Regions from separate parts of the Mesorhizobium sp. CNPSo 4661 genome, predicted to be linked through region 2. Evidence: predicted binding sites of a transcription regulator. Region 2 holds the regulator's gene; each other region holds the start of a gene.
The links. The regulator PhoB, encoded in region 2, activates phosphate uptake and scavenging genes when phosphate is short. The targets are predictions, from matches to a motif close to TGTCATNNANCTGTCAT.
Positions count from the first base shown of each region.

Region 1 (7,565 bases), on a different contig from region 2:
CGGCGACCATGGTGACCTTGCTCTGGTCCTCGACGAGCTGCTGCACATAGACGGTGATGATCGGCTCGATCGACATGGTGGCGAAGGCGAGCAGCATGCCGGTGGTCAGCATGGCGATGATCGGCCGCTTGTCGGGAATCTGCGACCAGCCGCTTTTCGGCTTCGCCGTCGAGGCGGGCTTGGGCGCCGGCGGATTCTCCTTGATCAGGAAAGTCGTCGCCAGGAAGGCCAGGAAGATGACGGCGCCGGACAGCAGGAAGGTCGCGCGGATGCCGATCAGCGGCGGCAGCAGCCCACCGAGCAGCGGTCCGACCAGCGAGCCCGCCGTGATGCCCGCCGCCAGCACGCCCAGCGCCCAACCCGAACGCTCCTTCGGCGTCTGCATAGCCACCAGAATTGTCGAACCTGACGAATAGCCACCGGCAAAACCGATCAGCAGCCGAAGCAGCACCAGCTGCCACACACTTTGGACCATGCCGGTCAGCGACATGCAGATCGCCATGCCGAACGAAGCGCGCACCAGCATCAGTTTGCGGCCGTAGCGGTCGCCCAGTCGTCCCCACAAGGGCGCGACCAGTGCTGCCGCGAAGAAGGTCGCACCATAGGCGATACCCGACCACTGCACGATGGCCGCGTGGCCCTCGGCGCCGAGTTGCTCGACGTAAAGTGGCAGGAACGGCAACAGCAGCGTCATGGCGATAAGCGTGCTGAACGAGCCGGCGAAGCAGACGGCGAGGTTGCGCCGCCAATGGATGTTGAAGCCGCTCTGTTCGGATTCGTTGGACGTCATGTCAGGCATGCCAATGCTGGGGTTGTTGCGGATACCGATTTGGGATACCAAGCTGGTATTCGTCATGGACCTGACATTAGCCGCTGTCAATGCGGCGTTGGAAAACGGAACGACAATGTCGCAGATGCAAAATGTCGAAAGGCAGCTTCGCGAGATGATCCTCGGGCTGGAGATCGGCCCGGGCGAACGTTTGACCGAACGCTGGATCGAGAGCCAGTTCGGCGCTTCGCGCACGCCGGTGCGGGCGGCGCTGCTGCGCCTGGAAACGGAAGGGCTGGTCGGCCGCGATGGCCGCGGCTGGACGGTGGCGCCGATCAACCTCGCGGAGCTCGGACAGATCGCCGTCTACCGCGAGGCTGTCGAGGTCGCGGCGGTTCGCCTGACGGCGGCGCTCGACGACCGCGGCGGCATCGAGGTGATCGCGGCGATGCTCGATTCCTGCGATGCCGAGACGCCGCGCGAGGAGTGGCATCGCGTCGGCCTGGATTTCCACATCGAATTGGCAAGGCTTTCCGGCAACGAGTTTCTGCTCAGGGCCGTTCGCGATGCAATGACCAGGCTGTCGCGGGCACGCTGGCTGGAGGTGCGCGATGAGAAGGCCCTCGGCCGCGCCTGGACCGAACATCATGCCATCCTCGCCGCCGTCAGGAGCGGCGATGCCGAGCAAGCGGCGCGGCTGCTTTCCGCTCACATCGCCGGCAGCCGCGATCGGCTGGTCACCTCACTGCATGACGACCGGCGCGGTCTGCGCGCAAGAGGGTTCGCCGTCGTCGCAGCGTAAGGTCCTGTGGGGTCATTCGCATTAGCGGGCTTGCAACATGGCTGGGAGAATGCTGTAGGAGACGAGGGGGATGAAGGCCGACTACCATTGACCATCTTGCTGAACTCGCGGACGCATGGCCACACTCTCACGAACCGCCGCAAAGCTGTTCTACTACGCGCGCAATTTCGCGCGTGACCGCGCACCGCAATCCCTGTTCCGCGACCGCCTGGCCAGCAGGCTCGAGCAGGCCAGGCTTTCGGGCAAGACGGTTCGCGAGCGACTGAACTACTACAACAAACTGCAACACCCGTTCGTGACCAGTCCGGACGCCATAGCTGTCGGCAAGCTGCCGTCCGCTTCCAGCATGTATTATTACGACCTCAAGGAATTCGCCCGCTATTTCGATCCCGGCCTGCTGATCGATTTCGAATTCGGCGACGTCGTCGGCGTTCCGGAGGTACCGAGGATCGTCAAGGACCGGCCCATCGGCGACGACAACGCGAACGGCGTGCTGATGAAGCTGAACAAGTTCCGTCACTTCTACATGCCGCCCGACAAGCTGTCTTTCGCCGACAAGCGCCCGATGGTGGTCTGGCGCGGTCACCTCAACAATCCGCTTCGCACCCGATTCGTGGAAAAGGCCGCCGAGCTGCCGATTTGCGATGCGGGTTCCCACAGGGCCGACGCGCCGGATGGGTACCGCAAGCCGTTCCTGAACATCGAGCAGCAGCGGCAGTATCGCTACATCGTCTCGCTCGAAGGCAATGACGTCGCGACAAACCTGAAATGGATCATGAGCTCCAATTCGCTCTGCCTGATGCCGGAGCCGACCTACGAAACCTGGTTTGCGGAAGCCCAGGTCGAGCCCAATGTCCACTACGTGCCGCTGCGGCAGGACTTCTCCGACCTGGTCGACAAGGTGGCCTATTTCGAAAAGCATCCCGCCGAGGCGGGGCGGATAACCGCCGCCGCCAACGCCTATTGCCGCAAATTCGGCAATGAACAGGACGAGCAGGCGATCTCGCTGCTCGTCCTCTATAAATATTTCGTGCTGAGCGGACAGATAAAGCCCGACCCGGAAGTCTGGCGCTTTATCACCGGCTGACTGTTTTAGGCATGCGAGCGGTCGAGCACCTTATCGGCCGGTCCGAACCGGTCCCTGGCGGTGAACTGCTGGTGCCAGTAGGGATAAAGCACCGGCGGTCGGCTAACCACGTCAAGGCGCTGCCGTTCTTCTTCGCTGAGCGACAGGCTGGCCGCGGCGAGATTGTCCTTGAGCTGCGCCTCGTTGCGGGCGCCGATCACCAGCGAGCTTACGGCCGGACGTCCAAGCAGCCAGGCAAGCGCGACTTGCGCTCCCGACACCCCTCGCGCGTTGCCGATGTCGACCAGCACGTCGACGATGCGCCACAGGCGGTCCTCGTCGCGGATCGGCGGTTCCTTCCAGCCGCCAAGCTGGCGCGCGGTCGGGCTGTCGCGACGGTATTTGCCGGAGAGCAGCCCGCCGGCCAGCGGGCTCCAGACCAGCACGCCGAGGCCCTGGTCGACCGAGATCGGCAGCAATTCGTATTCGGCCTCGCGCGCTTCCAGCGTGTAGTGGATCTGCTGGGTGACGAAACGGGCCTGATGGCGGCTGTCGCTGACGGCAAGAGCCTTCATCACCTGCCAGCCCGAGTAGTTGGAGCAGCCGATGTAGCGGATCTTGCCCTGGTTGACCAAGGTGTCGAGCGCCGCGATCGTCTCCTCGACCGGGGTGAGGCCGTCCCATTGATGGACGAAATAGACGTCGATGACGTCGGTCTTGAGCCGCTTCAGGCTCTTTTCGCATTCGCGGATCAGATGGTGGCGCGACAGGCCCTCGTCATTGGGGCCGGTGCCGATACGCATGCGCGCCTTCGAGGCGATCAGCACATCGTTCTTGCGCTTGCCGCCAAGCGCCTCGCCGATGATCTCTTCCGACAAGCCGTTGGAATAGACATTGGCGGTGTCGATGAGGTTGATGCCGGCATCGATGCAGGTGTCGATGATGCGTCTGGCTTCCGCGAGATCCGAATTGCCGACGGCGGCGAACGGACCGGTGCCGCCGAAGGTCATGGTGCCAAGCGTCAATGTCGAGACTTTCAAGCCGGATCGGCCCAGCGTGCGGTATTCCATGTCAGTCCTCGCAATTTGTTTGAAAGAAGCGCCGTGGCGAGCGCTGGAAGAGGCGAGGGGATTTGTAGGACAATTCGCGCCGCTTGTCGCCCTGCTGTCGATACGGACCGATCACATATCTTCGAGGTTTGCGACGGGCGATTGCAATAAAACCGTCATTGCGCCTCTGTATCTCAGTCGGCTTACGGAGTGTCCGGCCGGAGCCGATTCCGAAGCGATGATGGCCGACAGGCAGACGGAGCTGCGCGATGAATGAACTGAAATCGAATTCCGGGGCGAAGGACTGGCTCGAAGCCGAACTCGAGGACACGCTCGACGAAGACTATGAGCTGGAGCTTTCCGAGCCGGCGCTCTCGCTCGAGATCGCCAAGATCTACAAGAAATCGCATCCGCCCTCCATGGAGCGCATGACCTATTTCCGCGAGTTGCTCAGGTTGCAGTCCGAGCTGATCAAGCTGCAGTCCTGGGTCGCCTACCACAAGAAGAAGCTGGTGGTGATCTTCGAGGGCCGCGATTCTGCCGGCAAGGGCGGCGTCATCAAGCGCATCACGCAGCGGCTGAACCCGCGCATCGCCCGCGTCGTGGCGTTGCCGGCGCCGACCGAGCGCGAGAAGTCGCAGTGGTATTTCCAGCGCTACGTGCCGCATCTGCCCGCGGGCGGCGAGATCGTGCTGTTCGACCGCTCCTGGTACAACCGCTCCGGCGTCGAGCGGGTGATGGGCTTTGCCAATGGGGACCAGGTCGAGGAGTTCTTCCACGACGTGCCGGAATTCGAGCGCATGCTGGTCCGTTCCGGCATCACGCTGGTGAAATACTGGTTCTCGATCACCGACGAAGAACAGCAGATGCGCTTCCTGATGCGCATCCACGATCCGATGAAGCAGTGGAAGCTGTCGCCCATGGACCTGCAGTCGCGCGTGCGCTGGGAGCAGTACACCAAGGCCAAGGAAGAGACCTTCGCACGCACCAACATTCCGGAAGCGCCCTGGTTCATCGTCGAGGGCAACGACAAGAAGCGCGCGCGGCTGAACTGCATCGACCACCTGTTGCAGCAGATGCCGTATGAAGAGGTGCCGCACGAGGAGATTTCGCTGCCGGAGCGTGTCTTCAACCCGCAATACGAGCGCCAGGTTCTGCCGCGCGACCTCTACGTGCCGGAGAAGTATTGAGGCGCCTCTTCCTTCTCCCCGTAAACGGGGAGAAGGTGCCCGAAGGGCGGATGAGGGGCGGCGCCGACGTGGGCGGTTGAAATCCCATTCGCCGCAAGGGCAGGTGCCACAGGTGCTTGGCCAACCTCTAACCGGCAGCGCTGCCCCTCATTGCCCTACCGGGCATTTCTCCCCGTGAACGGGGAGAAAGAGCTACTTCGCCTACACCCGCCCGATCATCACATGCGTCGCATCGGCGGTCGCCACCTGCCCGGTACAGCGGTATCCCAGCTTCAGCATGTCGAGCCCGGCGAACAGATGCTCGCCCGAGCCGAGCAGGAGCGGCGAGACAACCAGATGCATCTCGTCGATGAGCTTCTCCTGCAGATATTGACGGACGGTCGAAACGCCGCCGCCGACGCGCACATCCTTGTCGCCGGCAACTGCCTTCGCCTGTTTGAGCGCCGACTGGATGCCGTCGGCGACGAAGTAGAAGGTCGTGCCGCCTTCCATCTCGATCGGCGCGCGCTTGTGATGCGTCAGAATAAAGGTCGGCACGTGGTAGGGCGGGTTGGGGCCCCACCAGCCTTTCCAGTTGTCATCCGGCCATTCGCCGCGGCTCGGCGCGAACATGTTGCGACCGAGGATCCAGGCGCCGACATTCTCAAAACTGCGCACGGCAAACTCGTCATCGGTATCCGTCGTCCCGCCATCCTTGCCGATCATCTGTTGGAACGAGCGGGTTTTGATCATCCATTTGTGCAGATTTTCGCCGCCCACGCCGAGCGGGTTGGCGAGGCTCTGGTCGGGGCCGGCGCCGTAGCCGTCGAGCGACAAGGTGAAAGCGTTGACACGCAGCCTGGACATCATTGCCTCCTAAACCAGTTGTAATTTGCAAGCGGTTGTTAGGTAGCTTGGCTGATTGCGAAATGCAAGCGGTATTTTTCCGGTGCGATCGATTTAGGCGATGCCATCCAGGGCCGCAATGATCTCTGCGATGATCGGCTTGGTCTGACGCGGTGCCATCAAAATACGCGCACGGCCGATCGTTCGATATCAGCCTTCAACATCGGATGAAGACTGTCCCGTGTGGTGATGTCGACTTCGGCCGACATCTTCTCTTCGAGAAATTGTTTGATGACGACGAGGTCGATCAAGGAAAAGCGCCGCGCCGGATCATAGTCTATGAAGAGATCGAGATCGCTGTCCGGCGTGCGTCGCCGCGGGCGGCCGATCCAAACAGATAGAGCGAAGTCGCGCCCATGCCCCTGATGGCATCTGCGTTCTCCCGTAACCGTTCGATGACTTCATTCCTGCTCATGGATGCATTCTAACGAATCCCGTTAGAATTCCAAAATCGCGAAGCAGCCCTAGCCCTTCAGCATCTGCGCCACCACGGGCGCGAAATAGGTCAGCACGCCGTCGCAGCCCGCCCGCTTCAGCGCAAGCAGCGATTCCAGCATCGCCTTCTCGCCGTCGATCCAGCCATTGGCGGCGGCCGCCTTGATCATCGAATATTCGCCCGACACCTGATAGGCGAAGGTCGGCATCTGCAGCTCGTCCTTCAGCCGGCGGATGATGTCGAGATAGGGCAGGCCCGGCTTCACCATCAGCATGTCGGCGCCTTCGGCGAGGTCCTGTTCGGCCTCGCGCACCGCCTCGTCCGAATTGGCGTGGTCGATGTAGTAGGTCTTCTTGTCGCCCTTGAGCAGGCCGGCGGTGCCGACCGCCTCGCGATAGGGACCGTAGAAGGCCGAGGCGAATTTCGTCGCATAGGACATGATCGCCACGTCCTGAAAACCGTTGGCGTCGAGCGCGTCGCGGATGGCGCCGATGCGGCCGTCCATCATGTCCGACGGCGCGATGATATCGGCGCCCGCCGCCGCCTGGATGACGGCCGCGGCCGCGACCTGCTCCACCGTCTCGTCATTGACGATGACGCCGTCGCGCAGGATGCCGTCATGGCCATGGCTGGTGAACGGGTCGAGCGCCGCGTCGGTGATGATGCCGATCTCCGGCACCGCGTCCTTGATGGCGCGCGTGGCGCGGTTGATGACATTGTCCGGATCGAGGATGTGCGAGCCGGTCTGGTCGCGTAGCGCAAGCTCGACATTGGGGAAGGTGGCGATGGCCGGGATGCCGAGCTTGGCCGCGCGCTCGGCTTCCTTCACCGCGAGGTCGATGCTCAGGCGATAGACGTCGGGCATGGCTGCGATCGGCTCGCGCGTGTTCTTGCCGTCGACGACGAAGATCGGCCAGATCAGGTCGTTCACCGAAAGCTGGTTCTCCTGCACCAGCCGGCGCGACCAGTCGGCCTTGCGCATGCGCCTGAGCCGCCGGCTGCCGGTGATCTCGTCGACGCTGCGCGCGCCGGCAGGTTTTGCGGGGGTGAATTTGTTCATGGCCGAAAACTCTCTTTTGGGCCGGCTTTTACCACGCGTCTCCGCCCCTGACCAATGCGACACGATTGTGCCAAGCACGCGCCAAGGCAGGGCAGGTCGATATTCAGGTGATGCCGGTCTGCAAATGGTGGGTTCCGAGAACCGGAGCGGAGCGTACTTTTCGTACGTGAGCACCGGAAGCGCAGGAAGCCGCCATTTGCAGACCGGCATCACCTGAATATCGACCTGCCCTAAGGTTGTCCGTGCCCTGACAAGATCTGCGCCGCGCCCCTGATCGCGACCCGGAACGCCTCGTCGAAGCTAACGCC
Region 1 covers NZ_JBWGIO010000003.1:37,203-44,767, reverse strand. The annotation lists gene AC0YKC_RS04975 (MFS transporter) at 1-790, opposite strand, end outside; gene AC0YKC_RS04970 (GntR family transcriptional regulator) at 906-1,571, shown strand; gene AC0YKC_RS04965 (glycosyl transferase family 90) at 1,687-2,658, shown strand; gene AC0YKC_RS04960 (aldo/keto reductase) at 2,664-3,707, opposite strand; gene ppk2 (polyphosphate kinase 2) at 3,956-4,876, shown strand; gene AC0YKC_RS04950 (dihydrofolate reductase family protein) at 5,078-5,722, opposite strand; partial or broken gene AC0YKC_RS04945 (nucleotidyltransferase family protein) at 5,881-6,176, opposite strand; gene hemB (porphobilinogen synthase) at 6,226-7,257, opposite strand; gene AC0YKC_RS04935 (DUF2066 domain-containing protein) at 7,488-7,565, opposite strand, start outside.
Region 1: a site for PhoB is predicted at 3,850-3,866, ahead of ppk2 (polyphosphate kinase 2). Genes of this name have one in related genera too.

Region 2 (7,565 bases):
CGACGCGCCGCTGAAGGGCGAGGATCTCAACTCCACCGGGCTGGCGCAGTTCCCGATGGTGATGGGCGGCATCGTTCCGGTCGTCAACCTCGAGGGCATCAAGCCGGGCGAACTGGTTCTCGACGGTCCGACGCTGGCCGACATCTTCTCCGGCAAGATCACCAACTGGAACGACGAAGCGATCAAGAAGCTCAACCCCGACGCCAAGCTGCCCGACCAGGCGATCGCCGTCGTGCACCGCTCGGACGGCTCGGGCACCACGTTCAACTTCAGCTACTACCTAGCCGACGTCAGCGCCGACTGGAAGTCGAAGGTCGGCGTCAACACCGCGCTCGAATGGCCGGTGGGCATCGGCGCCAAGGGCAACGAAGGCGTCGCCAACAACGTCTCGCAGACCGGCGGCGCGATCGGCTACGTCGAATACGCCTATGCCAAGCAGAACAAGCTGACCTACACCGACCTGGTCAACAAGGACGGCAAGAAGGTCGAGCCGACCGCCGCTGCCTTCTCGGCCGCCGCGGCCAATGCCGACTGGAGCTCGCAGCCGGGCTACGGCGTCATCCTGGCCAACCAGGCCGGCGCTGAATCCTGGCCGATGACGTCGGCCACCTGGATCCTCGTCTACAAGAAGCCCGACGACGCCGCGGCCACGACCGAAGCGCTCAAGTTCTTCGCCTGGTCCTACGCCAAGGGCGACGAGCTGGCCGCCAGCCTGGACTATGTTCCGATGCCCGACGCCGTCGTGAAGAGTGTCGAGGCGATGTGGGGCAAGGACATCGTCGACGCGAACGGCAAGCCGCTCTACTCCGGCATGTAATTCCTAGCGAATAAGGAGGGCGCCTTTGGGCGCCCTCCTGTCTCTTTCGAAATGCGAGGGGGTAAATGACAGCCGTTTCCGAAGCCGCGACATCGTCCGCCCTGCGGACCAGAGAAGCGACAGTGCGCCGCTTCGCCTTCACCGACATGGCCTTCCGGACGGCCACCCGCCTTTCCGCCATCCTCGTGCTGGTTCTGCTCGGCGGCGTCGCGATCTCGCTGGTCGCCGGCTCGTGGGAGGCGCTGTCGAAGTTCGGCTTCTCCTTCCTCACCACCGAATCCTGGAACCCGGTCACCGAGAATTTCGGCGCGCTGGCGCCCATCTACGGCACCATCGTCACCTCGGCCATCGCCATCCTCATCGCCGTGCCGATCGGCATCGGCATCGCCGTCTTCCTGACCGAGCTTTGCCCGCGCCCGCTACGGCGCCCGATCGGCATTGCGGTCGAGCTGCTTGCCGGCATTCCCTCGATCATCTACGGCATCTGGGGCCTGTTCGTCTTCGCGCCGTTCCTGCAGACGACGGTGCAGCCCTTCATCATCTATATTTTCCACGGCATACCGGGGCTCTCCAGCCTGTTTGCCGGCCCGCCCTACGGCATCGGCCTGCTGACCTCGTCGCTGATCCTCGCCATCATGGTGCTGCCCTTCATCACCTCGATCACCAAGGACGTGTTCGACACGGTGCCGGCGGTGCTGAAGGAATCGGCCTACGGCATCGGCTGCACGACCTGGGAAGTGACCCGGCGCGTGACCATCCCCTATACCCGCGTCGGCATCATGGGCGGCGTCATGCTCGGCCTCGGCCGCGCGCTCGGCGAGACGATGGCCGTCACCTTCGTTATCGGCAACGCGCACCGCATCAGCGCCTCGCTGTTTGCGCCGGGCACGACGATCTCGGCGACCATCGCCAACGAATTCACCGAGGCCGACGGCGATCTCTATACGTCCTCGCTGGTATCGCTCGGCCTGATCCTGTTCATCATCACCTTCATCATCCTCGCGCTCGCACGCTACATGCTGTTGCGCATCGATAGCCGCACGGGAGCCTGACCGATGTCGACTGCCGCATCGCTTCACCAAAGCCGCAAACGCAAGAACGCCGTGATGATGGCGCTGTGCGTCGTCGCGGCTGGCATCGGCCTCGCCTGGCTGGCGTTGATCCTCGGAGCGCTGCTCTATAAGGGGCTCTCCGGGGTGAACCTGGCCGTGTTCACGCAGATGACGCCGCCGCCCGGCGACGCCGGCGGCCTGCTCAACGCCATCTACGGCAGCATCGTCATGACCATCATCGGCATTATCGTCGGCACGCCGATCGGCGTGCTGGCCGGCACCTACATGGCCGAGTACGGGCGCTTCTCGAAGCTCACGACGATCGTGCGCTTCATCAACGACATCCTGCTGTCGGCGCCATCGATCATCATCGGCCTGTTCGTCTATGAGCTGATGGTACGGCCGATGGGGCACTTCTCGGCGATTGCCGGCGCCGTCGCGCTGTCGATCCTGGTGATCCCCGTCGTGGTGCGCACCACCGAGGACATGCTGAACCTCGTGCCCAACGCGCTGCGCGAAGCGGGCACCGCCATCGGCGCGCCGCGCTGGGTGGTGATCCGCTCGGTCGCCTATCGCGCGGCCCTGTCCGGCATCGTGACCGGCATCCTGCTGGCGATCGCCCGCATCTCCGGCGAAACCGCGCCGCTTCTCTTCACCGCGCTCAACAACCAGTTCTGGTCGAGCAATCTCAATGCCCCGATGGCCAGCCTGCCGGTGACCATCTTCCAGTTCGCCCTCAGCCCCTACGAGGAATGGCAGCAACTGGCCTGGACGGGCGCACTCATAATCACCCTTACGGTTCTCGGGCTGAGCATCATCGCCCGCAGCCTGACCGGACGCAGAGAGGACAGATGAAACCGATGTTGTCCACCGACCTGAACGTAGCCGACACGACCGTCGAGAAGGCCAAGATCGAGGTCAAGAACCTCAATTTCTACTATGGCCAATCGAAGGCGCTGAAGGACATCAACCTGTCCTTGCCGGAGCGCAGCGTGACCGCCTTCATCGGCCCGTCGGGCTGCGGGAAGTCGACGCTGCTGCGCGTGCTCAACCGCATCTACGAGCTCTATCCGAAGCAGAGCGCCGAGGGCCAGGTACTGCTCGACGGCAAGAACATCCTCGACCGCTCGCAGGACCTCAACCTGCTGCGCACCAAGATCGGCATGGTGTTCCAGAAGCCGACGCCGTTCCCGATGTCGATCTACGAGAACATCGCCTTCGGCGTCAGGCTGTATGAGAAGATCAGCAAGGCCGAGATGGACAGCCGCGTCGAGTCGGCGCTGAAGCGCGCCGCGCTGTGGAACGAGGTCAAGGACAAGCTCAACGCCAGCGGCCTCAGCCTTTCCGGCGGCCAACAGCAGCGCCTGTGCATCGCCCGCACCGTGGCGGTGAAGCCCGAGGTCATCCTGCTCGACGAGCCGGCCTCGGCGCTCGATCCGCTGTCGACCGCCAAGATCGAGGAACTGATCGACGAGTTGCAGGCCGACTATACGATCGTCATCGTCACCCACAACATGCAGCAGGCGGCGCGCGTGTCGAGGCAGACGGCGTTCATGTATCTGGGCGAGCTGGTGGAGTTCGACCGGACCGAGAAGATCTTCACCTCGCCCCGCGAAAAGCGCACGCAGGACTACATCACCGGCCGCTTCGGCTGAGTTCATACGAGGACATCATCATGGCCGAACATACCGTCGCCTCCTTCGACGAGGATCTGAGGCAGATCAGCCGGCTTATCAACGACATGGGCGATCTGGCCGGCTCCATGGTCGGCGGCGCGACCAGGGCCCTGCTCGAAACCGACAATGCGCTGGCGCAGCGCGTCGTCTCCGACGACGCCATCATGGACGCGCGCCAGCGCGAGCTTGACGACCGCGCCATCACGCTGATCGCCAAGCGGCAGCCGATGGCGGACGACCTGCGCAACGTTGTCGGCTCGATCCGCATGGCGGGCGATCTCGAACGCATCGGCGATCTTGCCAAGAACATCGCCAAGCGCGTTGGCGCGGTCGGCGTCAGCACCGCGCCGCGCGACCTCACGCATTCGATCGATTCCATGGCGCAGCTGGTGCTGATCCAGGTCCAGGCCGTGACCCAGGAATATATGGTGGGCGACGCCACTGCGCTGGCCAAGCTGCGCAACGACGACGAGCGCATCGACGTCAAATACACGTCCGTCTTCCGCGAGCTGTTGACCTACATGATGGAAGATCCGCGCAACATCACCGCTTGCACGCATCTTCTGTTCTGCGCCAAGAATCTCGAGCGCATCGGCGACCATGTGACCAACATCGCCGAGAACGCCTATTATGTGCTCACCGGTACGCAATTGCCCGCCAACCGTCCCAAGCAGGACGAGACGGCAATGTCGGCGCCGGCGGCCTGACGAGAAGGTTACCCCGATGATCGCGCCACGCATCATGGTGGTGGAGGATGAGGAGCCGCTGGGGGTGCTGCTCCGCTACAATCTCGAATCCGAGGGTTACCAGGTGGAAGTGGTGACCCGCGGCGACGAGGCCGAAATCCGCCTTCAGGAAAACGTTCCCGACCTGCTCGTGCTCGACTGGATGGTGCCGGCGGTTTCCGGCATCGAGCTCTGCCGGCGCCTCAGGATGCGGCCCGAGACCGAGCGGCTGCCGATCATCATGCTGACGGCGCGGGGCGAGGAAAGCGACCGCGTGCGCGGGCTCTCGACCGGCGCCGACGACTACCTGGTCAAGCCGTTCTCGACGCCGGAATTCATGGCGCGCGTCAAGGCGCTGCTGCGCCGCGCCAAGCCGGAGGTGCTGTCCAGCGTGCTCAAGGTCGGCGACATCGTGCTCGACCGCGAGTCGCATCGCGTCTACCGCAAGAAGAGCGAGATAAGGCTCGGCCCGACCGAGTTCCGCCTGCTCGAATTCATGATGCGGCATCCTGGCCGCGTGTTCTCGCGCAGCCAACTGCTCGACAATGTCTGGGGCGAGACGATCTATATCGACGAGCGCACGGTGGACGTCCATGTCGGCCGCTTGCGCAAGGCGGTCAACAACGGCCGCATGCCCGACGTCATCCGAACCATTCGCGGGGCGGGTTACGCGATCAGGGAGGATTAGGGATAGGGCGCGGAAGCGCTGACGGCTCCGCTCCCGGCATCTGCGATGGTGATTAGCCGAGACGCTTCTAGCGTCGTCATCCACGGGCGGAGCAAGGAGCGTAGCGACGCAGCGCAGACCCGAGGATCCATTCCGTGACTTCGACGTGCCGGGGCGGTGCAGAATTCTGCTCCGCTGCGCCTACGATCGAAGTAACGGCATGGATTCCAGGGTCTTCGCGACGGAGCTTCGCTCCTGCTTCGCCCTGGAATGACGAAGCTGCGGGGCCATCGCTAATCTCAAGCGTCTGCTGCTGTCCTCAGCGACCAGCGGTCACTTCAAAGCCGCTCAGGCCACGTTTTTTCCGCTGCCCGCTCTTGCCTGCATGCCCGGCGCGAAAATCTCCTGGTCGACGAAGGTCAGCGCGCGCATGGCGCAGCCTTCGCGGATCAGCGGCAGCTCGTTAGGCTCGGTGTCGAAGGAGATCGATTCCGAGTGCTGGCCGCCCGCGGTCTGGGCGATCGCCGCCCTTAGCGCCGGCTCGATCAGGTCGAAGGCGGCCGCGCTGACGCCGACCATGGCCACGGGCGCCGGGTCGATGAGGGCGAACAGGCTGCCGAGACCGAAACCAAGCGCCTCGCCGGCCCGACGGTAAGCCTCCCGCTCGGGGCCGTCCTTCTCGCGCGCCTTGGCGGCGAGGGCTCGCATGTCGGCGTCGCCGACGTCGACCGGCTCGGCGTCCTCGCTCATTTTCATGGCGCTGCGCCAGATCGCGTAATTGCCGGCATAGGCCTCGACGCAGCCGCGCCGGCCGCAGCGGCAAAGCGCGCCGCCCGGGCGGTGGATCATGTGGCCGAATTCGCCGCCCGAGGAATGCGTGCCGGTGAACAGCGCGCCCTTCAGCACCAGACCCATGCCGATGCCGTGCGACAGGAGGATGGCGATGAAGTCGTCGCGATAGCGCTCGGGGTCGCGCCATTGCAGCGCCACCGCCATCATGTTGCAGTCGTTCTCCATGGTGGCGGGGATGCCGAATTCCTGCTCGAGGATGTCGGCGAAAGGAATGCCGGTCAGCGGCGTTATCGGCGACCACAGCATGGCGCGTGCGTGGGAATCGGTGATGCCCTGGATGCCCATGGCGATGCGGGCGACGCTGCTCACCTCGAGGTCGGGATCCTGCAGTCGGCGCCGGACGATCGCCACGCATTCGCCGATCAAGTCGTCGCGGGGCATGACAAGCGTGTCCAAGCGCTGCTGCTCCTCGGCGACCACCTGGCCGGCATAATCGATCACGGCGACCGACAGGAAGTTCAGCGACAAGACCACGGTCAGCACCGCGGCGGCTTCAGGGTTCAGCGCCAGGCCGATCTGCGGCCGGCCGCGTTTCAGCGCCGTCGGCTCGCTGGCCTTGCTCTCGGTGAGAATGCCTTCCTGGATCAGATCGGCGGAGATCGCCGAAATGGTCGAGTGGCTGAGCCCGGTGGTGGCGGCAATCTCCGTGCGCGAAGGCTGGCCGGCGCGGCGCACGGCCGAAATCACCATGGCGCGGTTGCGCCGGCGCAAATCGTCGTGACGGATTCCGACCGACATGTCTTCGCACGTCCTCCCCGGTCATCGCGGCCTTGTGATGATGCCATGGCCTAGCGTTGACACGCCAGACGGTTCACCATTTGCGGAAACGGCGAACCGTCTGTCTTTTGTTCTGACGCAATTCCGGGCGGAAAACCGCTGCGCACTTTTCCTGGAATTGCTTCTGGATACTGGCAGAAGCCAAGGTCCATGTCATTATTTATTGCGGGTGTCGAAAAAAATGTTCGGACCCATCAAAACCCATCAGAATCGCAGTTGACAGCGTCGTTTTGCTGGATCACTATTTTTTTGAGGCTCGAAAAAAAGCCTCTCTACCGGCCTTCGGGCCAGTCTGGGTCGCGCCGCACAGAGCGCAGGGAGGATATCATGAAGAAATTCGCAGCCGCCATCCTGGCGGGCGTTGCCATGTCGCTGACGTTGGCGTCGGTCGCCGAGGCGAAGGACAAGGTGATCGGCGTCTCTTGGTCGAATTTCCAGGAAGAGCGCTGGAAGACCGACGAAGCGGCGATGAAGGCAGCCATCGAGGCCGCCGGCGACAAGTATATTTCGGCCGACGCGCAGTCCAATCCGGGCAAGCAGCTGACCGATGTCGAAAGCCTGATCTCGCAGGGCGCCAATTCGCTGATCATCCTGGCTCAGGATGCCTCGGCCATCGGTCCGGCGGTGCAGAAGGCGCTCGACGAAGGCATTCCGGTCGTCGGCTATGACCGCCTGATCGAGAACAAGGACGTCTTCTACCTGACCTTCGACAACAAGGAAGTCGGCCGCATGCAGGCCCGCGAGGTGTTCAAGGCCAAGCCGGAAGGCAACTACGTCTTCATCAAGGGCTCGGGTTCCGATCCGAACGCCGACTTCCTGTTCTCGGGCTCCATGGAAGTGCTCAAGGCGGCGATCGACAGCGGCAAGATCAAGAATGTCGGCGAGGCCTATACCGACGGCTGGCTGCCGGCCAACGCGCAGAAGAACATGGAGCAGTTCCTGACCGCCAACGACAACAAGGTCGACGCGGTCGTGGCGGCCAATGACGGCACCGCCGGC
Region 2 covers NZ_JBWGIO010000005.1:151,015-158,579, forward strand. The annotation lists gene pstS (phosphate ABC transporter substrate-binding protein PstS) at 1-817, shown strand, start outside; gene pstC (phosphate ABC transporter permease subunit PstC) at 883-1,869, shown strand; gene pstA (phosphate ABC transporter permease PstA) at 1,873-2,724, shown strand; gene pstB (phosphate ABC transporter ATP-binding protein PstB) at 2,721-3,524, shown strand; gene phoU (phosphate signaling complex protein PhoU) at 3,545-4,252, shown strand; gene phoB (phosphate regulon transcriptional regulator PhoB) at 4,269-4,958, shown strand; gene AC0YKC_RS09240 (ROK family protein) at 5,286-6,527, opposite strand; gene xylF (D-xylose ABC transporter substrate-binding protein) at 6,894-7,565, shown strand, end outside.

Region 3 (7,565 bases), on a different contig from region 2:
ATCCCCCAGGCAGGCCGGGCCGATTCGCTCAATCTGGCGGTCGCCACCGGCGTGATGCTGTTCGAGATCCGGCGCGGCGCGTTGAAGCTCGAGCCTGCCAACGACATCCGATGAGGGCTGCCGATGAGGACTGCTAAGTGAAATCCTGGTCCCCTTACGTCGTGCTGGTCGTCATCGCCATCGCCCTCGATCAGTGGATCAAGCAACTGGTCGAGAACGGTCTCGCCTTTCAGGAGAAAGTCGATCTCCTGCCGTTCCTGGCGCTGTTCCGCACCTATAACACCGGCATCGCCTTCTCGATGTTCGAGTCCTTCGGCGACACCGGCCTGGTGGTCATCGCCGTGCTGGTCGTGGCCTTCGTGCTCTATCTCGCCACGCGCACGCCTGCCGGCCATGTCGTCGCCCGCATCGGCTTTGCGCTGATCATCGGCGGCGCGCTCGGCAACCTCATCGACCGGGCCGTCTACGGCCACGTCATCGACTACATCCTGTTCCACACGCCCGTCTGGTCCTTCGCGGTCTTCAATCTCGCAGACGCCTTCATTTCGGTCGGCGCGGCGCTTGTCGTCTTCGACGAGCTGATCGGCTGGGGCCGTGAGGCCAAACCGCAGGATCCAGGCAATTGACCGCACGCGGTTGAAGCCGCAGACTTCCCGACAGCAGAGCCGAGGAGAGAACCATGCCCGATACCTTCAAAGCCATCCTCGTTTCGCGCGATGCGGACAAGAAGCAGTCCGTCGATGTCGTCGACCTCACCGAGGCCGACCTGATGGAAGGCGATGTCACCGTCGCCGTCGAGGCGACGACGGTGAACTACAAGGACGGGCTCGCCATCACCGGCAAAGCGCCGGTCGTGCGCCGCTGGCCGCTGGTTCCGGGCATCGATTTCGCCGGCACGGTGATCTCCTCCTCGCATGCCGACTGGCGCAAGGGCGACAAGGTGATCCTCAACGGCTGGGGTGTCGGCGAGACGCATTACGGCGCCTATGCCGGTCGCGCCCGCGTCAAGGGCGACTGGCTGGTGCCGCTGCCCGAGGGCATGAGCGCGCATGATGCGATGGCCGTCGGCACGGCGGGCTACACCGCAATGCTCTCAGTCATGGCGCTGGAGCGGCACGGCATCGTGCCGGACCGCGGCCCGGTGGTGGTGACGGGTGCTGCCGGCGGCGTCGGCTCGGTCGCCATCTCGATCCTGTCGAGCCTCGGTTACCATGTCGTCGCCTCGACCGGCCGCAACGCCGAAAGTCCCTATCTGATCGACCTCGGCGCGGCCGAGGTGATCTCGCGCGAGGAGCTCAGCCAGCCCGCGAAACCGCTCGCCAAGGAGCGCTGGGCAGGCGGTGTCGACTCGGTCGGCAGCCATACCCTGGCCAACGCGCTGTCGATGACCTCCTATGGCGGCGCCATCGCCGCTTGCGGCCTGGCCGGCGGCATGGACCTGCCGGCAAGCGTCGCGCCTTTCATCCTGCGTGGCGTCTCGCTGCTGGGCATCGATTCGGTGATGGCGCCGAAGGCGGTTCGCCTCGAGGCATGGCGCCGCATCGGCACCGATCTCGACCTGAAGAAGCTGTCGACATTGTCGCGCACGATCGGTTTCGACGGCATTGTCGCTGCCGCGCGCGACATCGTCGAAGGCAAGATCAGGGGCCGCGTCGTCGTCGATATGTAGCTGGAAATAGCGGTTTCGCCCGCGCATGCGTGGTTAAAATCCGCGCAATCGCTAAAATTCGAACGATCCGTCCCAGTCTTCCATAATCTCTGTCTGGCATGGTCCGCGCATGGTCGCGGACTCCGACATCAGACAGGACAGCAAAGCCGCGGGCGCTGACAGGCTCATCCCCGATGCGCCGAAGCGGCAGGTGCTTGTCGCGCCGCCGCTGGCGCCTGAATTGCCCATGGCGAGCCACGAAGGCTTGCCGTTCCTGACGATCGTCGCCATCGCCGTCATGGCGGGGCTGGCGCATCTTACCGGCGCGCCGCTCATCATCACCATCGGCCTCGCCGCCGCCGCGCTTGCCGGCCTTGCCATGCATCTGCGCAACCGTCGCGACGAGCGGCGCGCCGCAGCGCTTCTCGACGAGACCGCCGCCCGCAGCCGCGCCGAGATCGAAACCCTCGCCGACCGCATGTGGGAGATGCAGGAGAGCGAGGAGCGCTTCCGCGGCCTGATCGACGCGCTTGGCGACCTCGTCGTCCACCGTAATCGTGACGGCCATATCGTTTATGCCAACAGCGTCTTTGCCTCGCTTGTCGAGATCGACGCGCGCGATCTTGCCGGCAAGACCTTGGCCGAGCTTGGCATCGATGTCGGTGTCGTTCCCGACGCCGCCTTCTCCGATCATGAATGCCTGAGTTCCACCGATGTCGCGATCCGCACCCCGAACGGGCCGCGCTGGTTCTCCTGGATCGAATTGTCGGTGCGCGACAAGGACACGGGCGCGGTCTCGCACCGGGCGATCGCCCGCGACATCACCGCCCGCAAGCGCGCCGAATCCTCGCTGATCACCGCGCGCGAACGGGCCGAATATGCCAGCCAGGCCAAGTCGCGCTTCCTCGCCACCGTCAGCCACGAGATCCGCACGCCGATGAACGGCATCATGGGCATGGCGAAGCTGCTTGCCGATACCGACCTCTCGCCCGAGCAGCGCACCTATGTCGGCGCGGTCTCCACTTCGGCCAGCGCGCTGCTCGCGCTCATCGAGGACCTGCTCGACTATTCCAAGATCGAGGCGGGCCGCTTCGAGCCCGAGCCGCAGCCGACCTCGCTGCGCGAGATCGCCGACAACATCATCGAGCTTCTTGCCGCGAAGGCCTTTGCCAAGAACATCGGCCTCGGCTGCCATGTCGAGCCCGACGTGCCGCAGATGATCACCGCCGATCCCGGCCGCGTGCGCCAGGTGCTGCTCAACCTCATCGGCAATGCGGTGAAGTTCACCGACACGGGCGGCGTGCTGCTGACCGTGGCGCGCGCCCGCACCGAAACCACCGACCGCATCTGCTTCACCATCGCCGACACCGGCCCGGGCCTGCGCGAAGAGGACATGGAGCGCATCTTCGAGGAGTTCGAGCAGTCCGACGGCACCTCGACCAGGGTGCATGGCGGCGCGGGTCTCGGTCTTGCCATCTCCAAGCGCCTGGCGACGGCGATGGGCGGCACGATCTCGGTTTTGAGCCGACTCGGCGAGGGGTCCGAATTCGTCCTCGAGCTTCCGGCGGTCGCCGCGACCGAACCGCCGCCGCATCGCCACAACATCCTTGCCGACCGGCGGGCGGTGATCGTGTCGAAAAACGCCGTCGAGGCCGATGCCATCGCCCGCGCGATCAGGGCCCATGGCGGCATCGTCGAGATCGCGGCGACACCAAGCCAGGCCGCTCCCTTCGCCGCCGGCTGCAACGTGCTCTTGATCGACGCGGCGCTCGAAAACAGCGATGGCAGGCTGCTCAGGCGGCTGCGCGACGCGGGCTTCGCCGACTGTGAGGCCATCACCCTGATCGCGCCGACGGATCGCGGCATGCTCGGTGAATTCCGCGCCAGCGGCTACACCACTTTCCTCGCCAGGCCGGTGCGCGGCGAGACCCTTTTGCGGGTGCTGTTGACCAGCCATGGCTCCCCGCTCCTGCAGCCGCAGCCGAAGCCGCGCGGGGCATCCTCGGTGCGCAAGCGCGACCAGGGCCTGTCGGTGCTGATCGCGGAAGACAATGACATCAACGCCATGCTCGCCCGCGCCACGCTCCTCAAGGCCGGGCATCGCGTCAGGATCGTCGGCAACGGCAAGGCCGCGGTCGAGGCCGTTACCGATGCCGGCCTCAAGTTTCGCTTCGATGTGGTGCTGATGGACCTGCACATGCCTGTCATGGACGGGCTGGACGCGATCGCCGCCATCCGTCGCCATGAAGAGTCGCTCGCCATGCCGCCGATCCCGATCATGGTGCTTTCGGCCGACAGCCAGGAAAAGACCCGGCATGCCGTGCTCGCCCACGGCGCCAGCGGTTTCGTGACCAAGCCGCTCGACCCGGACGCACTCGTCCAGGCGGTCGAGGGCCAGGTTGCGGCTTAAAGCATGTCTCCCGAAAGTGGGCCCGGTTTCGGGGCAAAGACATGCTTAAATCAAAAACTCAAAGCAGGTCGCGTGAATCCTTTTTCACGCGACCTGCTTTAAGGAAATTTTTGACCGTTGAACGCCTTGGCTTGCCTGCCTTTCGCGGTCACAAGATAGCCGGTTGAGGGTATTGCCCAGCCGACAAAGTATTGCCCGCCACGTCGTATCACGGTACTGTCACAATCCTGTTGCACCTACACCGTATCCCCGTGCCAAGAGGGATGGCTCGAAGGAGAATCACTCGTGCATACAGTCGTGCCTGAATGTGACACTCGGCCGAATGCCGGCGGCGCCCTGCTCGCCGCCCGTACCGTCGACGCCGTCGCAAACGGTGCTCCGCTGGGCCGTGTCGGCAATCTCGAAGTGCGGCTCGCCCGCAACGAGGCCGAGATCGCCGCCGCCCAGGAGGTCCGCTATCGGGTATTCTACGACGAGCTTGGCGCGAGGAAGGACCTGTTCCAGGCGCAGGACCGGCGCGACGCCGACCGTTTCGACCCGCTCTGCGATCACCTTCTTGTGTTCGACACGTCCCTTCCCGGCCCTGAACATCGTCGCATCGTCGGCACCTACCGCTTGCTGCGGCAGGAGATCGCCACGGCCGCCGGAGGCTTCTATTCCGAGGGTGAGTTCGAATTGACCAAGCTTGTCGCGCGGCACCCCGGCCAGCGCTTCCTCGAGCTCGGCCGCTCCTGCGTTCTCAAGGAATATCGCTCCAAGCGCACCATCGAGGCGCTGTGGCAAGGCATCTGGGCCTACATCAATCACTACAATATCGGCGTGATGACCGGCTGCGCCTCCTTCCACGGCATCGTGCCGGCAGCGCATGCCGAGGCGCTGACCTACCTCGCCCATCATTGCCGCACCGACTCCGCCTGGGATGTCCGCGCGGTTCCGGGACGCTACTGCTCCATGGACCTGATGCCGATCGAGGCGGTGAACACCAAGGCGGCGATCGCTGCCATGCCGCCGCTGGTCAAGGGCTATCTGCGCGTCGGCGCCCGCATCGGCGACGGTTGCGTCATCGACCACGAATTCTCGACCGTCGACGTCTTCGTCGTCATGCCCGTCAAGGAGATCGGCGCCCGCTACGTCAACTACTATGGCGGCGAAGGCCAGCGCTTCGCCGCTTAGCGAATAGCGAATAGCGAATAGAACGCTATCTCGCGCAATCCCTATTCGCTACTCCCTATTCGCTATTCGCTCCCTCAGGGAATATCCTCCGGCCTTCGCCCCGGCCGACTCCGATAGGCCGGAAACGACCAGCCGAATTTAAGCGCCCCGCCGCGCACCAAGAATGCGCCCGCGAAGCCGAGCAGGCTCGACGCCAGCGCCGGCAGGCCGGCAAGATCGCCAAGGGTGAAGATGGCGGCGCCGGCAAGGGCGGCCGTGACATAGATCTCGGGCCTGAGCAGCACCGAGGGCTCACCGGCAAGCAGGTCGCGCAAAATGCCGCCGAAGGTTGCCGTCAGCACGCCCATGATGACCGACACGACGGGCGAGCCGGTGATCGCCAGCCCCTTCGCGGCGCCCATGACCGAAAAAGCGGCAAGTCCGATGGCATCGAGCCAGAGCAGCAATTTGTAACGGGATTCGAACCGGTGGGCGCTGAAGAAGACCAGCACCGCCACGACGGCGCAGATCAGCACATAGCCGCTGTTGGCGACCCAGAACACCGGCAGGTTGAGGATGACGTCACGCAGCGTTCCGCCGCCGATTCCGGTGACGCTGGCCAGGAACAGGAAGCCGATGATGTCGAGCTCTTTGCGCGATGCGGCAAGCGCGCCCGTCGCCGCGAAGACGGCGACGCCGGCATAGTCGAGCAAGGCGATGGGATTCAAGGGCATAGGCAGTAGGGATTAGGCAGTAGGGAATGGGGGAGTATGAATAGCACGAAGCTACGCGATTGATATCGCCCTCGTTCCCTCTACTGCCTACTGCCTATTCCCTATTCCCTAATCACGCATCCTTCTCGGCCTGCTCGTTCACCGGGCCCGGCTCGACCTTCGCCTCGGCGGCGGTCTTCGGACCGCCCTTGGCGACACCGACCATTGCCGGCCGCAGCACGCGCTCGCCGATCGAATAGCCCGGCTGAACCACCTGGACGACGGTGCCGGCCGGAACCTCCGGATTGGGCACCTCGAACATCGCCTGGTGGAAGTTCGGATCGAACTTCTCGCCTTCGGGCGCTAGTTTCTTCACGCCATGGCGCTCCAGCGCCGAAAGCATGGCGCGCTCGGTGAGATCGACGCCCTCGATCAACGCCTTGAAACCGGCATCGCCGCCAGCCTTCGCCTCGGCGGGAATCGCGTCCAGCGCGCGGCGCAGATTGTCGGACACCGACAGCATGTCGCGGGCGAAGTTGGCAACGGCATAGGCGCGGGCGTCTTGCACGTCGCGCGCGGTGCGCCGCCGCAAGTTCTCCATTTCGGCCGCGGTGCGCAGCGCGCGGTCCTTCAGTTCCTCGTTTTCCTTCAGCAGCCGTACAAGCGCCTCGTAGTCGCCGTCGACGCCACCTTCCGCACGCTCGCCGGAAGCCTGGGTGGCTTCCATATCTTCGGGCGTGCGTTCGTCTTTTGCCTGGTCGCTCATCGCGTTTCCCGTCATTCGGATTGGTCTGGATTTGCGCCCGATATCGAGGTTTGGAGGCCAAAAATCAAGGGGTAAGCGTGGGCGGCCGATATCGGACTATCGTTTAAAATTAATTCAAATTTTACCGTACCGAGCAGCTTTGCTTGCTCTCAAGGGCGAGTATGGGAACCATTGTCGCCCTAGCGGAGTTTCGAAGCCGACACAGGATTTTGGGACGATGAACGGCAACAACGCCAACAGGCGCGCTGAACTGGCCAACGATATCAGGCGGCAGGCGGGCAGCGAAGCGACCAAGCGCTTTCTGCGCACCTTGCCGACATTTCGCCTGGAAAAGGAAATGCCCCGGCAACTGGTCGACCTGCTTGACCGCCTCGACGGCGCCGAGGCTGAGAATGCAGGCGGCGGGCGGCGCTAGAGCATGATCCCGAAAAGTGGGAACCGGTTTTCGGAGAAGATCATGCTCCGACAAAGAGTTAGATCGTGATGGCGATTCAACGAAACGCCTTCACGATCTAATAGCCGCGCCGCCGCAATTGACGAGTTCAGGCCGCCTTCCGGTCGTCCCGCATCAGCGCTTCACCGTGGCGGATCTCGGTACCGAGCACTTTCAGGCATTCCCGCATGAAGGCGGCGAGGCCCGGCCAGCCCTTGGCTGAAACCAGATTGCCGTCGACATGCGCGCCGGTCGGCGCGACATCGATATAGATGCCGCCGGCAAGCGTCACTTCCGGCTCGCAATAATGCAGCGCCGCCACTTCCTTGCCGAGCACAACGCCATCAACCGCGATCAGGATCTGCGCGCCGTGGCAGATGGTGAAGATCGGCTTGCCGGCTTCATGGAAATGTCTGACCAGCGCCTGCACGCGCTTGTCGATG
Region 3 covers NZ_JBWGIO010000009.1:189,783-197,347, forward strand. The annotation lists gene AC0YKC_RS15465 (TrmH family RNA methyltransferase) at 1-114, shown strand, start outside; gene lspA (signal peptidase II) at 138-626, shown strand; gene acuI (acrylyl-CoA reductase (NADPH)) at 680-1,669, shown strand; gene AC0YKC_RS15480 (ATP-binding protein) at 1,779-4,058, shown strand; gene olsB (l-ornithine N(alpha)-acyltransferase) at 4,344-5,231, shown strand; gene AC0YKC_RS15490 (trimeric intracellular cation channel family protein) at 5,306-5,938, opposite strand; gene grpE (nucleotide exchange factor GrpE) at 6,057-6,689, opposite strand; gene AC0YKC_RS15500 (hypothetical protein) at 6,907-7,104, shown strand; gene AC0YKC_RS15505 (DJ-1/PfpI family protein) at 7,232-7,565, opposite strand, start outside.
Region 3: a site for PhoB is predicted at 4,276-4,292, ahead of olsB (l-ornithine N(alpha)-acyltransferase). Genes of this name have one in related genera too.

Region 4 (7,565 bases), on a different contig from region 2:
GACCTGCCGGCCGACATCCGCGGCGCATCGCGCATCTGGCGTGACGGCAAGCTTCTGTGGGAAAAGCCGTTCCTGTCGGGCGAAGCGAACATGTCGCACACCATCGCCAATCTCGAGCACCACCATTTCAAATATTCGGCCTTCCGCCAGCCGGGCGACGTGCATGTGCACATGTTCGGCACCGCGACGCTCTCCTTCGCCGACGGCGTCCAGACGGAGGCCGGCGATACGTTCGAGATCGAGGCGCCGGATTTCGGCCTGCCGCTGCGCAATCCACTGGAGATCGAAAAGCCGGTGAAGGTGGCGGTGAAGGCGTTATGATTGGGTGATCTCCCCCCTTGTGGGGGAGATCGGCAGCTTCAGCGGGCTGCTTTGAAATGCTTGGAGAGCTTCAGGCCCTGCGCCTGATAGTTCGAGCCGAGATCGGTGCCGTAAAGCGCCTGCGGCCGCTTCAGCATATGCTCGTAGACGAGACGGCCGACGATCTGGCCGTGGTCGAGGATGAAAGGCACCTCGTGGCTGCGCACTTCGAGCACGGCGCGGCTGCCGCTGCCGCCGGCGGCGGAGTGGCCAAAGCCCGGATCGAAGAAGCCGGCATAGTGGACGCGGAACTCGCCGACCAGCGGATCGAAAGGCGTCATCTCGGCGGCGTAGAGCGGCGGCACATGCACGGCTTCGCGCGAGACCAGGATGTAGAATTCGTCCGGATCGAGCACCAGTTCGCCAGCGCCGCTCTTGTAGATCGGCTCCCAGAAATCGACGACATCCTGCGCGGCGCGCTTGTCGACATCGACAAGCCCGGTGTGATGCTTGCCGCGGTAGCCGACGAGGCCGTCCTTGTCGCCGTCGAGGTCGATGGAAAGCGCAATGCCGCCGCCCGAAATATTGGGCGGCTCGGTGGCGACCAGCATCTCGGCGCGATGAAGGTCGCGCAACTCGTTCTCCGAGAGCACCGCGTTGCCGGTGCGGAAGCGGATCTGCGACAGCCGCGAGCCGGCCCGCACGACGATCGGGAAGGTGCGCGGACTGACTTCGAGATAGAGCGGGCCGTGATAGCCGGCGGCAATCTTGTCGAACTCGTGGCCGCGATCGGTCATCACCCGAGTGAAGATGTCGAGGCGCCCGGTCGAGCTCTTCGGATTGGCGGAAGCAGACACATTCGAGGGCAACGCCAGGCCTTCGATCAGCGGCACGATGTAGACGCAGCCCGTCTCCAGCACCGCGCCCCCGGTGAGGTCGATCTCGTGCAGCTTCAGCCGTTCGAGCTTGTCGGCGACCAGATGATCGGGTCCCGGCAGGAAGGAGGCGCGCACGCGATAGGCCTTGTCGCCGAGCCTGAGATCGAGGCTGGCCGGCTGGATCTGGTCGGTGTCCAGCAAGCGCGGCGACTTCAGCGCCTTCGCGTCGAACAGCGCCGCGATGTCCTGATCCGGAAGAATGCCTGTCTGCCGCAAAGGCTGGCTCCGTTCACAAGGCCGGGCGAGGACCTAAGCAGGCTCTTGCCGCCCGGCTGGTACAAACCTCTTAATGAAGCCGGCAATTGACGCAAGCGCGGCGCGGGTCTAAAGGGTCGTTATCCCGTGGTGATTTGGCCGGTCGGCTTGCAGCCACGTTAAACAAGTCGCTAAAGGACCGTCGAGCCGCAAGGCTATATGGACCGGTTGCGACTTCGCGGCCGGTTTTTTTGTGTCTGGAAGCAGGGCTATGAGCACCAAGAAGCGTAACTGGAAACCTCAGACGGCACTCGTGCATGGCGGGACATTGCGTTCCCAATTCGGCGAGACCGCCGAGGCGATGTATCTCACGCAGGGCTATGTCTACGAGACGGCCCAGGCGGCGGAGGCCCGCTTCAAGGGTGAGGAGCCGGGCTTCATCTATTCGCGCTACGCCAATCCGACCGTCGACATGTTCGAAAAGCGCATGTGCGCTTTGGAAGGCGCCGAGGATGCCCGCGCCACGGCCTCCGGCATGGCGGCTGTAACGGCGGCGCTGCTTTGCAGCGCCAAGGCCGGCGACCATATCGTCGCGGCCCGCGCGCTGTTCGGTTCCTGTCGCTGGGTGGTCGAGACGCTGGCGCCGCGCTACGGCATCCAAGCAACGCTGGTCGACGGCACCGACATCGCCAATTGGGAAAAGGCGGTAAGGCCGAATACCAAGCTGCTCTTCCTCGAGAGCCCGACCAATCCGACGCTGGAAGTGGTCGACATCGCCGCGGTCGCCAAGCTCGCCAATTCGATCGGCGCCAGGCTGATCGTCGACAATGTCTTTGCCACGCCGCTGCAGCAAAAGCCGTTGCAGCTCGGCGCCCATATCGTCGTCTATTCGGCGACGAAGCACATAGACGGCCAGGGCCGCTGCCTCGGCGGCGTCATCCTGTCCGACAAGAAATGGATCGACGAGAACCTGCACGACTATTTCCGCCACACCGGCCCGAGCCTGTCGCCCTTCAACGCCTGGACGCTGTTGAAAGGGCTGGAGACCCTGCCGCTGCGCGTGCGCCAGCAGACCGAGAGCGCCGGCAAGATCGCCGATTTCCTCGCCGGCCGATCGGAGATAGCCCGCGTCATCTATCCGGGCCGGGCCGACCATCCGCAGGCCGACATCGTCAGGAAGCAGATGTCGGGCGGCTCGACGTTGATCTGCCTCGACGTCAAGGGCGGCAAACAGGCGGCCTTCGCCTTCCAGAACGCACTCGATATCGTGCTGATCTCGAACAATCTCGGCGACGCCAAGAGCCTGATCACCCACCCGGCGACGACCACGCACAAGAACCTGAGCGACGACGCGCGGGCAGAGCTAGGCATCGGGCCAGGCACGCTCAGGCTTTCGGTTGGCCTGGAGGACACCGACGATCTGCTGGAGGACATCGAGCAGGCGCTGAAGGCGGCGAAGTAACAGCCCACCTCGCGCTAGATTAAGCGCGCCTAAGCGGCAATCGGCTCAGGCGAGCTCTTCCAGTTCGGTCGCCGCCTTGGTGCGGATGGTCATGGCGTTGCCGCGCCATTCGACGGCGCCGCCGAACCAGGCGCGCGCCCAGATGGCGGGCAGCATCGCGTCGCGCACGATCATCGCGGTGACGGTGCGCGGCGACAGGTACCAGCCCTTGGCCGAAGCCAGCAGGCATTCCGGCAGGTAGGCTATCGCCAGCACGCACAAGGCCGTTGAAGGCAGGCTGACACCGGCGCTTGCAGCGGCAATCAGCGCCAGTAGCAGCGCCATCGCGGCGCCGGTGAGGATCTCGGGCGCGAAGAACAGCAGGAACGTGACCCGGCGCAGCCGCGCCCACCGCGTCTGGCGCGACCAGATCTCGGCGAACCGGCGCTGGCCGAGCGGCTGCTCGAAAGGCGAAGCGACGAGATTGACGTTGAGCCCCAGGCTGTTGACCAGCTTGGTGGCTGCCGCATCCTCGGCGATCTCGGCGGCCAAAGCCTGGATGCCGCCATTGGCGTCCAGCATCGGCTTGTTCCACAGCATGCTCTTGCCCTGGGCGAAGCCGAGGCCGAGCGCCTCGCCGGCATACTGCCAGCGCGCTTGCAGCGTGTTGAGGAAAGCGCATTCGACCTCGGCCCAAAACCCGTCCGGCCGCGAGCCGATCGGCGTCGAGCAGACGAGGCCGGTGTCCGCGCGCCATGCCGCCATCAGCTGCTGGACGTAGTCCCTCGGCATCAGCACGTTGGAATCGGCAAGGATGACCCAATCGTGCCTGGCCGCCTGCCAGCCCTTGACGCAGTTGTTGAGCTTGGGATTGGCGCTGATGCGGTCGTCGCCGATCAGCAGCCGCGCCGGAACCTCCGGGTAGCGCGCCATCGCCGCATCGATCAGCCTGACCACCGGGTCTTCGGCATGCGCGACGCAGAAGATCAGCTCATAGCGCGGCCAGTCGAGCGAGAAGGCGCGCTGCAAGGTCTCCTGCGTGAACGGCTCGACGCCGCGCGCCGGCACGATGATCGAGACCGGCTGCGCGCCAGCGGGCGGCGCTATGACACGCCGCCGTTCGAGCCGCGAGGAGGCGAGCACGATGCTGGCGAGATTGGAAAGGAGAAGGGCTGACGAAGCCAGGCCGGCTGCGATAGTCAGTTCCATCGAGATCTGGTCACTCCCGAAAGGCCGCATGCGGCCGTTTCATCAGTCGACAGAGCGCCCGAGTCGCCCGGCGCGGTTTGTGCACACCAACATTGTCGTATGTCACTTAAATGACATTGTTTTTCGGCACCTGCGCTTACAAGGCTGGCAGGATGGTCGGCGCTACGTCTACTAAGAGCGGAGCGTGACATATATTCCGCGGCGGCAACCGGAGTGGCCCATGTATCGCGCAGTGACGCGCAACATCGAAGTGCTGGTCAGGCCCTTCTACCTGGAGGACCGATCCGATCCGTCCGAGAACCGCTATGTCTGGGGCTACCAGGTGACGATCGACAACCGCTCCGACGATTTCGTGCAGCTTCTGTCGCGCTACTGGCATATCACCGACGGTCGGGGCCGGGTCGAGGAGGTGCGCGGCGCCGGCGTCGTCGGCGACCAGCCGGAGCTCAATCCCGGCGACAGCTATCAGTATACCTCGGGCTGCCCGCTCTCGACGCCGTCGGGCATCATGGTCGGCCATTACACGATGCGCAACGGCCGCGGCGAGACGTTCGATATCGCCATTCCGGCCTTCTCGCTCGATATGCCGGGGACGAGGCGCACGGTGAACTAGCTTCTTTCTCCCCGTATACATGGAGAAATGCCCGGCAGGGCAATGAGGGGCGGCGCCGAGGTTCGAGATTTTCTTTAGACGACGGCCTCGGTGACCATCTTCACCAATGACGGCCCTGCCCCTCATCCGCCCTTCGGGCACCTTCTCCCCGTGAAACGGGGAGAAGGAAGGCTTACTTCACGAATTCGGCCGGGTCGAAGTCGTACTGCGTCGAGCAGAACTCGCAAGCGACGTGGATGCCGCCGTCCTCGGTCGAGTCCTCGATCTCCTGCGCCGAAAAGCCTTCGAGGATGCCGTGGATCTTCTCGCGCGAGCAGGAGCACTGGTCGGCGACCGGAACGCCGCGGAAGACGCGCACGCCATGTTCGTGGAACAGCCGGTAGAGCAGGCGTTCGGCGCCCACCGTCGGGTCGATCAGCTCGGTCGGCTCGATGGTGCCTAGCAGCGCCAGCAACTCCTGCCAGGAATTGTCGGCCGGATGGTCCGCGACGTCACGCGGATCGCCGTCGCCGCCGGAAATATCGGGAACGCGCATGCGCTCCGGCGATTGCGGCAGGAACTGCGCCAGGATGCCGCCGGCACGCCACTGCTCTCGCGCGCCGCCCGGGCCGGGCGTGACCAGCTTGGCGACCGACATCTTGATCTCGGTCGGGATCTGCTCCGACTGCCGGAAGTAGGTGCGCGCGGCATCCTCGAGCGAGGTGTCGTCGAGCTGGACGATGCCCTGGTAGCGCTGCGTATGCGCGCCCTGGTCGATGGTCAGCGCCAGGACGCCGTTGCCGAGCAGCGTCTGCTGCGAGGTCTCGCCGGCGGCGATCAGCGCCTGCAGCCGGTCGGCGTCGAAGCGCGCATACGCGCGCAGCGCATGCGGGGTCGAGAAATCAGCCACCAGCATGTCCACCGGACCGTCGGTACGGGTCTGCAGGATGAACTTGCCTTCAAACTTCAGCGAGGTGCCGAGCAGCACGGTGAGCACACAGGCTTCCGCCAAAAGACGGGCGACCGGCTCGGGATAATCGTGGCGGCTCAAGATAGCGTCGAGCATCGGCCCGAGCTGCACGGTGCGGCCGCGCACATCGAGCGGCGCGACCTCGTAAGGTACGACGTGATCGTCGCCGGCGAAGCCGAATTCACCGAGTTGGGGTCTATGCTCAGCCAAGGTAAGGGTTTCCAACATGACAAAACTCCGGGGCGCAGCCATGCAACCCGATGAGCCGCATGCGTCGAAGCGCGTTCAATTTACGTGATGGCCCGCAAATAGGCATCACATATCCCCAGATCAAGTTGACCCCGATCGGGCCGGAAGCGGTCAGGTCGGCCCTTCTCAAGCGCCCAGGCACCAGGCCAGCACCGCCTTCTGGGCGTGCAGCCGGTTCTCGGCCTCGTCGAAGACCACCGAATGCGGCCCGTCGATCACCTCGTCGGTGACCTCCTCGCCGCGATGCGCCGGCAGGCAATGCATGAACAACGCATCGGGCTTGGCCTTCGCCATCAGCGCAGCATTCACCTGATAGGGCAGGAAGACGTTGTGGCCGCGGGCGCGATGCTCCTGGCCCATCGAGACCCAGCTGTCGGTGACGACGCAGTCGGCATGGTCGACGGCCTCCTCGGCGGACCGGGAAAACCGGACCTTGCCGCCATTGGCTTTCGACCAGTCGACATATTTCTCGAAAGGCTCGCTGCCCTCCGGCACCGCGACATTGAGATTGAAGCGGAACCGTGCCGAGGCTTCGAGCAGCGAATGCAGCACATTGTTGCCGTCGCCGGTCCAGGCGAAGGTCTTGCCGGCCACCGGACCGCGATGCTCCTCATAGGTCATGATGTCGGCCATGAGCTGGCAGGGATGCGTGTCGTCGGTCAGCCCGTTGATGACCGGAACGGTGGCATTCTCGGTGAGCTCCAGCAGCCGGTCATGCGAGGTGGTGCGGATCATGATGGCGTCGACGTAGCGCGACAGCACCTTTGCCGTGTCGGCGATGGTCTCCGAACGGCCGAGCTGCATCTCGGTGCCGGTCAGCATGATCGTCTCGCCGCCGAGCTGGCGCATGCCGACATCGAACGACACGCGCGTGCGCGTCGACGGCTTGTCGAAGATCATGGCCAGCACCTTGCCATCAAGCGGTTTTGAACGCTCGCCAGCCTTGAGCCTGGTCTTTCGCGCCACCGCGTCGTCGAGCATGACGCGCAGGTCGCCCGCGGAAACGGCGGATAGATCGGTGAAGTGGCGAACACTCATCGGCAGGTTCCAGAAGTTATTTCGCGGCTTCGGCCGCAATCGCATCGGCCAGGCCCTTGGCGCCGCCGCGAATGCGCTTCAGCGCCTCGCCGATCTCCTCGTCGGTGACGGTGAGCGGCGGCAGGAGGCGAATGACGTTGTCGCCCGCCGGCACGGCAAGCAGGTGCTGATCGCGCAGCGCCATGTTCACCTTGGTGTTGGGCATGGCGCATTTCAGGCCGAGCATCAGGCCGATTCCCCTGATGCCCTCGACGACATCGGGAAATTCGTCCGCGACCGCGGCCAGACCCTGTTTCAAAAGCAACGCCTTGCGCTGCACGTCCTCGAGGAAGCCGTCGGCCAGCACGACGTCGAGCACGGCGTTGCCGACCGCCATCGCCAGCGGATTGCCGCCGAAGGTGGTGCCGTGCACGCCGGCCGTCATGCCGGTCGCCGCCTCGTCCGTGGCAAGGCAGGCACCCATCGGGAAGCCGCCGCCTATGCCCTTGGCGATCGCCATCAAATCGGGCGTGACGCCCGTCCACTCATGCGCGAACAGCTTGCCGGTGCGGCCGATGCCGCACTGGACCTCATCGAAGATCAACAGCAGGCCATGCTTGTCGCAGAGTTGCCGCAGCCGCTTCAGCGATTGCG
Region 4 covers NZ_JBWGIO010000002.1:27,397-34,961, forward strand. The annotation lists gene araD1 (AraD1 family protein) at 1-321, shown strand, start outside; gene AC0YKC_RS02170 (2'-deoxycytidine 5'-triphosphate deaminase) at 360-1,454, opposite strand; SAM riboswitch at 1,571-1,648, shown strand; gene AC0YKC_RS02175 (O-succinylhomoserine sulfhydrylase) at 1,705-2,895, shown strand; gene AC0YKC_RS02180 (ceramide glucosyltransferase) at 2,941-4,083, opposite strand; gene apaG (Co2+/Mg2+ efflux protein ApaG) at 4,304-4,696, shown strand; gene AC0YKC_RS02190 (Hsp33 family molecular chaperone) at 4,869-5,897, opposite strand; gene argF (ornithine carbamoyltransferase) at 6,021-6,932, opposite strand; gene AC0YKC_RS02200 (acetylornithine transaminase) at 6,949-7,565, opposite strand, start outside.
Region 4: a site for PhoB is predicted at 4,183-4,199, ahead of AC0YKC_RS02180 (ceramide glucosyltransferase). Genes of this name have one in related genera too.